Regions from separate parts of the Arthrobacter sp. LT660 genome, predicted to be linked through region 1. Evidence: predicted binding sites of a transcription regulator. Region 1 holds the regulator's gene; the other holds the start of a gene.
What was found. Region 1 encodes LexA, which represses DNA repair genes until DNA is damaged. Its sites were predicted from a motif close to TCGAACANNTGTTCGA; they were not measured.
Positions count from the first base shown of each region.

Region 2: AC0QSG_RS14360 (LexA family protein) is a predicted target of LexA. The motif match lies at 2,610-2,625, and genes of this name have one in related genera.

Region 1 is NZ_CM149651.1:324,678-329,090, forward strand. Features, by position in the region: gene hflX (GTPase HflX) at 1-167, shown strand, start outside; gene AC0QSG_RS01495 (ATP-dependent DNA helicase) at 160-2,169, shown strand; gene lexA (transcriptional repressor LexA) at 2,197-2,916, opposite strand; gene AC0QSG_RS01505 (LysM peptidoglycan-binding domain-containing protein) at 3,216-3,614, shown strand; gene AC0QSG_RS01510 (histidinol-phosphate transaminase) at 3,749-4,413, shown strand, end outside.
Region 2 is NZ_CM149651.1:3,077,841-3,082,253, reverse strand. Features, by position in the region: gene AC0QSG_RS14375 (hypothetical protein) at 1-484, shown strand, start outside; gene AC0QSG_RS14370 (DUF1963 domain-containing protein) at 551-1,450, shown strand; partial or broken gene AC0QSG_RS14365 (Y-family DNA polymerase) at 1,677-2,189, opposite strand; gene AC0QSG_RS14360 (LexA family protein) at 2,182-2,586, opposite strand; gene AC0QSG_RS14355 (ABC transporter substrate-binding protein) at 2,908-3,819, shown strand; gene AC0QSG_RS14350 (amino acid ABC transporter permease) at 3,826-4,413, shown strand, end outside.

The DNA of each region.
Region 1 (4,413 bases):
GGCTCGAGCTGCTGATCCCCTACGACCGCGGGGACATCGTCAACCGGCTCCACGGCTCCGATGCAGAGATCCTCGAGACCGAACACGTCGGGGACGGTACACGGATGGTCGTGAAGGTCCGCGAGGGCCTGGCGTCCGAATTGGAGCGGTTCACCGTACATGGCTGAGGTCGAGGACGTCATTGCGCTCCTCGACGTGGCAGTCGAGGGCATGGGGGGACAGAACCGCGCTGGCCAGCACGAAATGGCACAGAAGGTGTGCGAATCCCTCGACTCGGGCAGGCATCTGCTGGTGCAGGCGGGGACCGGCACCGGCAAGTCGCTCGCGTATCTGGTTCCCGCGATCGCCCATGCGCTGGAAGCGGACAAGCCGGTCGTGGTCTCCACGGCCACGCTCGCCCTGCAGGCGCAAATCGTGGGCCGCGACGTGCCCCGGTTGCTGGAGCACCTGCGTCCGCACCTGCCGCGACCTGTGAACGTTGCGTTGGCAAAGGGACGCTCAAACTACGTGTGCAAGTACAAGCTTGGCGGCGGATATCCCGATGAGGACGACGGGGCGGTCTTCGCCCTCGGCGAGGACGGAGCGGCCATGCCGCTGACCGCGGGGGCGGCCCCCAGTAGCGCACTGGGCCAGGAAGTCGTGCGTTTGCGCGAATGGGCCGAGGAAACCGAATCCGGCGACCGCGACGACCTGACTCCGGGAGTGGGCGACCGCGCCTGGCACCAGGTTTCGGTAACGGCCATGGACTGTCTGGGGGCGCAGAAGTGCCCCATGGCTGAGGAGTGCTTCAGCGAACTTGCCCGCAAGAACGCAGCCGAGGCTGACATCGTGATTACAAACCATGCCATGTTGGCGATTGCCGCGTTCGAGGGACTGGCCGTTTTGCCGGACTTCGACACGGTGATCATCGACGAGGCCCACGAACTCCAAGACCGCGTGACGAATTCCGTGACCCGTCCGCTGTCCGTCGCCCTGGTGGGCGCGGCCGTGTCCGCCGCGCGCAAACACTGCGCGGTTAGCGTCGAGGCCCTCAACCAGGCGGGCAAGGCGCTACAACGCGCACTCGAGGGGCACCCCACCGGTTTGATGCCCTCTGGGTTGAACGAGGAGCAGGCCGCCGCGGTGCGTCAAATCCGCGAGGCCGCGCGGGTGGCGCTCTCGGACTCCAAACCCGCGGGGAACGAGTCCGTCGACGGCGGCAGGCAGATGGCGCGTTCGCAACTCCAGTACCTCGCCGAGCAGTGCGACCGCTTCGAATCGGCCCAAGATTCCCGCGAGGTCCTGTGGGCATCGCGTTCCGGGACGTTCACTCCCGGACAGGGGTTCACCCAACCGGACGAATCCACTCCGGCGACCCTGAACGTCGCCCCGCTATCCGTCGCGGGCCGTCTGCGGGAGGGATTGTTCGACGGAAGGACGGTCATCCTGACGTCGGCGACACTCGCGATTGGCGCGGCCTTCGAACCGGTTGCCGGTTCGCTCGGCCTGCTGGGCGAAGGTGCCCCCAGCTGGACCGGAGTCGACGTCGGAAGCCCTTTCGACTATCCCCGCCAAGGCATGTTGTACGTCGCCAAGCACCTGCCGAAGCCGTCACGGAGCGTGTCGTCGGAGACGCTTGCCGAACTCGGGGATCTCATTCGCGCCGCGGGCGGGGGGACGCTCGCGTTGTTCTCGTCCCGTCGGGCAGCGGAGGAGGCCGCGGAGGCTTTGCGTCCGTTGGTTGACCAAGAGATCCTCTGCCAGGGCGAATCGGGTATGGCCGCCCTCGTCAAGCGGTTCGGCGAGGAAAGGGACACCTGCCTCTTCGGAACCATGACCCTGTGGCAGGGGGTTGACGTGCCCGGCCCGGCATGCCGCCTCGTGGTGATCGACCGCATTCCGTTCCCGCGCCCCGACGACCCGCTGGCCACCGCCCGGAGCAGGGACGTGGCCCGTCACGGCGGAAACGGCTTCATGGCAGTCTCGGCAAGCCACGCCGCCGTTCGTCTCGCCCAAGGGGCGGGACGACTGATCCGCTCCACCTCCGACCGGGGAGTGGTGGCGGTCCTCGATTCGCGGCTGGCCACAGAGCGGTATGGCGGCTTTCTCCGCGCCTCGTTGCCTCCGATGTGGGCAACGACGGACAAGAAGACTGTGCTGGGCGCGTTGGAGCGGCTTGCCGGTTCCTAGGTGCGTGCGGGCGGCGCCGGGCAACCGCTAGAGCGAACGCATCACCGAGACGACCTTTCCCATGATGGTCGCGTGGTCGCCCAGGATCGGCTCGTACTGGCGGTTTTGCGGCAGGAGCCACGTGTGCCCGTCGCGCTGCCGGAACGTCTTGACCGTGGCCTCGTCGTCCAGCAGGGCGGCGACGATGTCGCCGTTCTCGGCGTTCTGCTGGCGGCGCACCACCACCCAGTCACCGTCGCAGATGGCCGCTTCGACCATCGAGTCCCCGCTGACCTTGAGCATGAACAGGTCACCATGGCCCACGAGTTGGCGCGGAAGCGGCATGATGTCCTCCACCGTCTGGTCCGCAAGGATCGGTCCGCCGGCCGCGATCCGACCCACCAGGGGCACCATTGCGGTGTCCGACGACGTGCTCAGTTCCGCCACCGGCATTCCGTTGATGGCCATCAGGTTCGACTCGGCGGATTCCGCGGACACTTCGCCGTCGCTCAAGGTCAGGGGCATCAGAATCTCCATGGCACGGGGACGCCGGGGGTCCCTGCGGATGTAGCCCAGCTTCTCGAGCTGTGCGAGTTGGTGGGTCACGCTCGAGAGACTGGCAAGGCCCACTGTGTCGCCGATCTCCCGCATCGACGGCGGGTATCCGTGATCGGCCACCGCGCGCTGGATGGTTTCGAGGATCTTCTTCTGCCTGATGGTCAGGCTCTTCGGTGTCCGCCGCGGCGCCCGATTCTCCATTGTGCTCATGCCCTGCCCCGTGCCTCTCGTCCCTGCGTTGCCGGATGCCCGCCCAACCTGTCGGTGCCCGGTGGTGAACTCAATCCCACTGGCTTCCTTTCCGCCAACGCTAGTGGAACGGAACCCGCTTTCAAAGGTTTGTTCGATCGTGTCTCGACAATCGTCGTCCAGGGATGCTAAAAATGGAACATAACAAATTCGAAGATAAGTTCGAACAGGAGTTTCGAAGAGACGAAAGCCTGCCCCGAACCCGAACGGACTGGAACCTCCCGCGAAATCAGCGGGCGAAGCAACATGAAAGGCAAGTCATGGCTCAGATAGTGCTTCCCGCAGCTTTTGTTCCCCCGGCCCGCCCCGAGGCGAACGCGCCAGTCCACGCGGTCCCGTCCACGCAGGCATCGGTGCGGCTCACACGTCGCGGGCGTTTCCTGCTCATCGGACTCCCCGTGCTCCTGGGAGCCACGGCCTTGCTGGTGCTCCTTGGTGTATTCACGGCTCCCGTGATGGCCGCGGGTACCGGCGAAGCGACCCCCGTGCTAGCCGACACGGTGACGGTCTCCGAGGGGGAGACCCTCTGGGGGCTCGCGGCCGAATTCGCACCCAATCGCGATCCACGCGAGGTCATCTCCGAAATCGCCGAACTGAACAACCTGGCCGGTTCCAAGCTCGTTCCGGGCCAGGAACTGTTTGTCCCGACCGGCGACTAGACGCCAACACCGCGCGGTCCCGACCGCGCCTCCCGATCTGCGCCACTGGTCCGGCCCGCCCGGCAGCGCCCGTTTGTGACCGGCGCGGGGTCGCGGATTGGAGCCCTCCGTGAAGACGGCACTAGAATCGTCCGGTGAGTGATCAGCTTCGACGCCTGGCCAAACTACCGCTGCGGGACAATCTGAGGGGCCTCGAGCCCTACGGTGCGCCCCAGCTGGACGTGCCGGTTCTGCTCAACGTGAACGAGAACACGCATCCCGTCCCCCCCGAGGTCAGTGCGGCGATCGCCGCGGACGTGGCAGCGTGCGCGTCGGGCCTGAACCGCTATCCCGACCGGGAGTTCACGGAACTCCGCGAACGGTTGGCGGCCTATCTCGGGCACGACCTCGACCCGTCCAACATTTGGGCCGGCAACGGCTCGAACGAAGTGCTGCAGCACATTCTCCAGGCTTTCGGCGGCCCGGGACGGACCGCGATGGGGTTCCCCCCCACGTACTCCATGTATCCGCTTCTGGCCAGCGGCACGGACACCGCTTACGCGGCAGGAGTTCGCGCCGACGACTTCGGCCTTTCGGCCGAGTCGGCGGCGGAGCAGGTCGCGGCCTCCGGGGCGAACATCGTTTTCCTCTGTTCGCCGAACAACCCGACCGGAACCGCACTGGGACTGGATGTCGTCGAAGCCGTCTACGACGCTGGCGAGGCCAATGATGCGATCGTCATTGTCGACGAGGCCTACGCGGAGTTCTCCCTCTCCGGCACCCGTTCTGCGCTCGACCTGTTGCCGGACCACGACCGGCT
Region 2 (4,413 bases), 810 kb from region 1:
GCAGTCCGTTGACACCACGAATGCTACATTCCCTGTAACGGCGGATCCGTTCCCACTGATAGCAATTGGGTTAGGGCTGGCAGCTCGAGCCCTCGCACCACATGTTCTTCGAGCCTTCGTTGGAACGGCCATCCGCGCGGGGATGGCCTATACGGTTCGAAATGGATTCACCACGTTCGCCCGCTTCAAGGGGAAATTCGGCAATGCAAAGCCAGGCTACCAATGGCACCATATCGTGGAACAAGCAACCATAAAAAAGAAGAGCTGGGACCCGCGAGCGATCCACAATCCACAGAACCTCATCCAGATTCCCACCCGAGTACATCAAAAATGCGTCAATAGCTGGATGGCGCGCAAGAACGTCAATGCCTTTGGCATTAGATCCGGTGGAAACACCATGCGTAATCACCTCCATTCACTCAGCTTCACGCAACAGCACCGAATTGGTGTTGATTTGCTCAAATTGTGTGGCGTGAAGCTCTAAACACACGCGTCGCCGGCTTGCGGGCTCCCGCGGGGTAGCTCGCAAGCCGTCGCTAAACTTGATTGGATGGTGGATATGTCGAAATTTTCCATGGTTCCCGTGCATGCCCCGTACCCGGGCGCACACGAATGGCTGAGAAGCATTGTCAATGGCGAATCCGTTGACGTCGCTTACGCACCTGTCATTACGGAGCAATCGTTCGAACCGGGCGATCAAGAACTGCGCGAGGTCTGGCCGGAAGGCGCCCAACTGTGTTGGTTTGGCGGACCTGCCGCAGCACCCCTGGAGGGGTGGCCGCGGAACAGCAACGGTGAACCGCTGGCACACGTGATTGCCCTGGATCTTGCCATGGTCGATGGAACCGCGCACCCCGACGACAAGGCTACGTGGCCGGATCTGCGCGAGGGATTGCCCAAGACAGGCGTGCTCGAAGTGTTTCACGACCTTCAATCCTTCGGTTTCGAAGCCGAGGACAAGGCCAACGGTGGATGGGTGGTGCGTTGGATTCCGGAACCCGACAGATCGGTCCTGATTGATGCCCCGAAGGACCTGGATACACCGAGCGAGGTATGCCAAGTGGCCCTGACCATGCCGGGATACACGATTCCGGGTGCCCACAATTTTGTGGATTCGGACAAGAAGCTCTTCACCCAGGTCGAAAGAGCTGGCGCGGACCTGCAACGCACATGGATGCACCAACGGCAGGTCACCGATATCTCGGAACCCATTCCCTACAGCCATGTATATGGACATCCGGATCGCAACAGTGCCCTCGCCGTTGAGGTCTTCGAAAATGTGCTTCCGCTTGACGACGGAGATCAATACCGATTGATTTTGGACATTGAAAGCTGGACTTTCCTGGAAGGTTGGTTCGGTGATGTCGGCAATCTTGAAGTCTGGATGCGGCAGTCCGACCTTGACGCGCAACGCTTCAGTAAAGCCTGGTGCCTGATCCGCACAGACTGACGCAGATCCATACTGGTTAAGATGAGACGCCCGCTGATGCGCGGGCGTCTCATTCATTGTCATAAATTGCGACGTATCACAACCGAATGCATTGGGCTTAGAGTGGACCGTCCCAGTGAAGGTTCCCCCTGCGGACGCGGACGGGCTACGCAGGAGCATTCTGAAAACTACCTTCTTACTTATTCCACGACGGGATCCAATGGGATCAGGTCGAATAGGCTACTAACGAATACTCGCCTGTACCGGTAGTCGGCGCGATCCCGACGCACACCGGAACACCGACGTGCCGAGCGACGGCGGCCCGGACGGTCCGCGCCGTCTCCAACAGCCGCGACTCCGCCTCCACGGGGTCCGCCGCCGATCCGGCCAACCCCAGGAACGACTCGTCGATCGAGTAGACCTCCTGCCAGACGCCAAAGCGCCCGATCACCTCCATCACCCGCGCCGACAGGTCGCCGTACAGCTCGTAGTTGCTCGAGCGGGCCACCAGCCCCCACGACGCGGCGGACGCCGAGATCTGGAACCACGGGGCCCCCGTCTTGATCCCCAGCGCCTTGGCTTCGGCCGAGCGCGCCACCACGCAGCCGTCGTTGTTGGAGAGCACGACGACGGGGCGTCCCTCCAGCGACGGATCGAAGACGCGCTCGCACGAGACGTAGAAGTTGTTGACGTCCACCAGCGCGATCTGTTCCCGCGGCCGCGCCCCGGCCCGGTCCTCGAACCGCTCCCCGTCAGACATGGTGCAGGCAGCGGGTCGCGACGCCCCAGACCGTCAGGTCCGCCAGCTCCGCGAGGTCGGTGCCCGGGCCGCCGTCGTCCGTGTCCAGCCGCGCGCCGCGCCCGGTGAGCCTCAGGCGGCGCACCACCAGCTCGCCGTCGAGGACCGCGACGACGACGGACCCGTCGCGCGGGGCGAGCGAGCGGTCCACGATCAGCTCGTCGCCGTCGGAGATGCCGGCGGCGGCCATCGAGTTCCCGGCGACCCGCATGACGAACGTGCAGGTGCGGTCGCGGATCAGGTGGCGGTTGAGGTCGATCCCGCCCTGGAGGTAGTCGCGCGCGGGCGAGGGGAAGCCGGTCGCCTCGCCCGGCGTGCCGCCCTCCGGGTCCGGCGCGCCGCGCGGTGCGGGATCCACTCCGAACACGCCACCCACCCCCTTAGAACATAGTTTCGATTCTAGAGAATACCACCGGAGGGCGGAGTCCACGAGTGTCGCGTGACAGTGGCGTGCGCCACGCGGGCGTACGATGGCGGCAGTGGGCTCCGCCACTAGCGCCGGGTCCAAGACAAGAGGCCCGGAAGCCTTTCAGGGGCCCAGACCGACCTACGGTCCGATTCACCGCCGCAACCGCAGCCGGGATCCCCCGCGCCGCACCGCGCACCGCACCGCGCACCGCACCGCCTCCCGATCCGCCCCGCTCGACGCGGCCGATCCACCACGGACTAAGGAACACACATGAGATCCAGGCACTGCATCCCCGCCATCGCCGCCGCCGCCGTCCTGCTGCTGGCCGGTTGCGTCGACAACAGCGCGGCCGAGGCGCCGGAAGGCGCCGCCGGCGCATCCGGTTCGTCCGAGGCGATCACCGTGGAGAAGGACGAGGAGATCGCCGCGCTGCTGCCGGACTCCATCCGGGAGGCCGGAGTGCTCAACGTCGGCATGGCGAACAACTATCCGCCGAACGAGTTCAAGGACCCGAACGGTGATCCCGACGGCTGGTCGGTCGACCTCACGAACGCGATCGGCGCCCGGCTCGGCCTCGATGTCAACTTCGACATCGGCACGTTCGACAACATCCTTCCCTCCATCAAGGCGGGCAAGGCGGACATGGGCATGTCCTCCTTCACCGACACCCTGGAGCGCGAGAAGCAGGCCGACTTCGTCAACTACTACTCCGCCGGCATCCAATGGGCCTCGCCGCAGGGCAAGACGGTAGACCCCAACAACGCGTGCGGCCTCAAGGTCGCCGTCCAGGCGACGACCTACGAAGACACGCACGAGGTCCCGGCGAAGTCCAAGGCCTGCACCGACGCCGGCAAGGAGCCCATCGAGATGTTCCGGTACGACGCCCAGGACCAGGCGACGAACGCACTGGTCATCGGACAGGTGGACGCGATGAGCGCCGATTCGCCCGTGACGCTGTACGCGATCTCGAAGACCAAGGAGAAGCTGCAGACGGCCGGAGACGCCTTCGAGGTGGCTCCCTACGGGATTCCGGTGGACAAGGACAGCGAGTTCACGCCGGTCCTGCAGGAGGCGCTGCAGTCGCTCATCGACGACGGAACCTACACGCGGATCCTCGCCGAATGGGGCGTCGAAAGCGGGGGCGTGGAAGACGCCGCGCTCAACGTCGCCGCACAGGGCTAGCCGAACGTGGTTCCCCAGACGCGCGGGGTGCTTGCGCCTCCCGATTCCCCACTCGGCGCCGGGGACGCCGGCGAGCCCCTCACGGCCATCCCGCTGCGCCACCCCTGGCGGATGTTCATCGCCGTCGTGCTGGTGCTCGGGCTGGCGCTGTTCGTCGTCGACGCCTCCCAGCGCGAGGAGTACGGATGGGCCGACGTCGGAAAGTACCTCTTCGACCGGCGGATCAGCGAGGCCGCCCTCGTCACGCTGCAGCTGACGGTGTACTCCATGGTCATCGCGATCGCCCTGGGACTCCTGCTGGCGATCATGCGGCTCTCCCCCAACCCCGTCCTCAAGGGCGTCGCGTGGCTGTACCTCTGGATCTTCCGCGGCACGCCCGTGTACGTCCAGCTGGTCTTCTGGGGAATCGTCGCGCTGATCTACCCGGTCTTCACGATCGGCATCCCGTTCATGGATCCGTGGGTCACGATAGAGAACGGGATCTTCACCAACCTCTTCGTCACCGCCGTGATCGGGCTGGCGCTGAACGAGGCCGCGTACATGTCCGAAATCGTCCGGGCCGGACTGCTCTCCGTCGACGAGGGACAGGAGGAG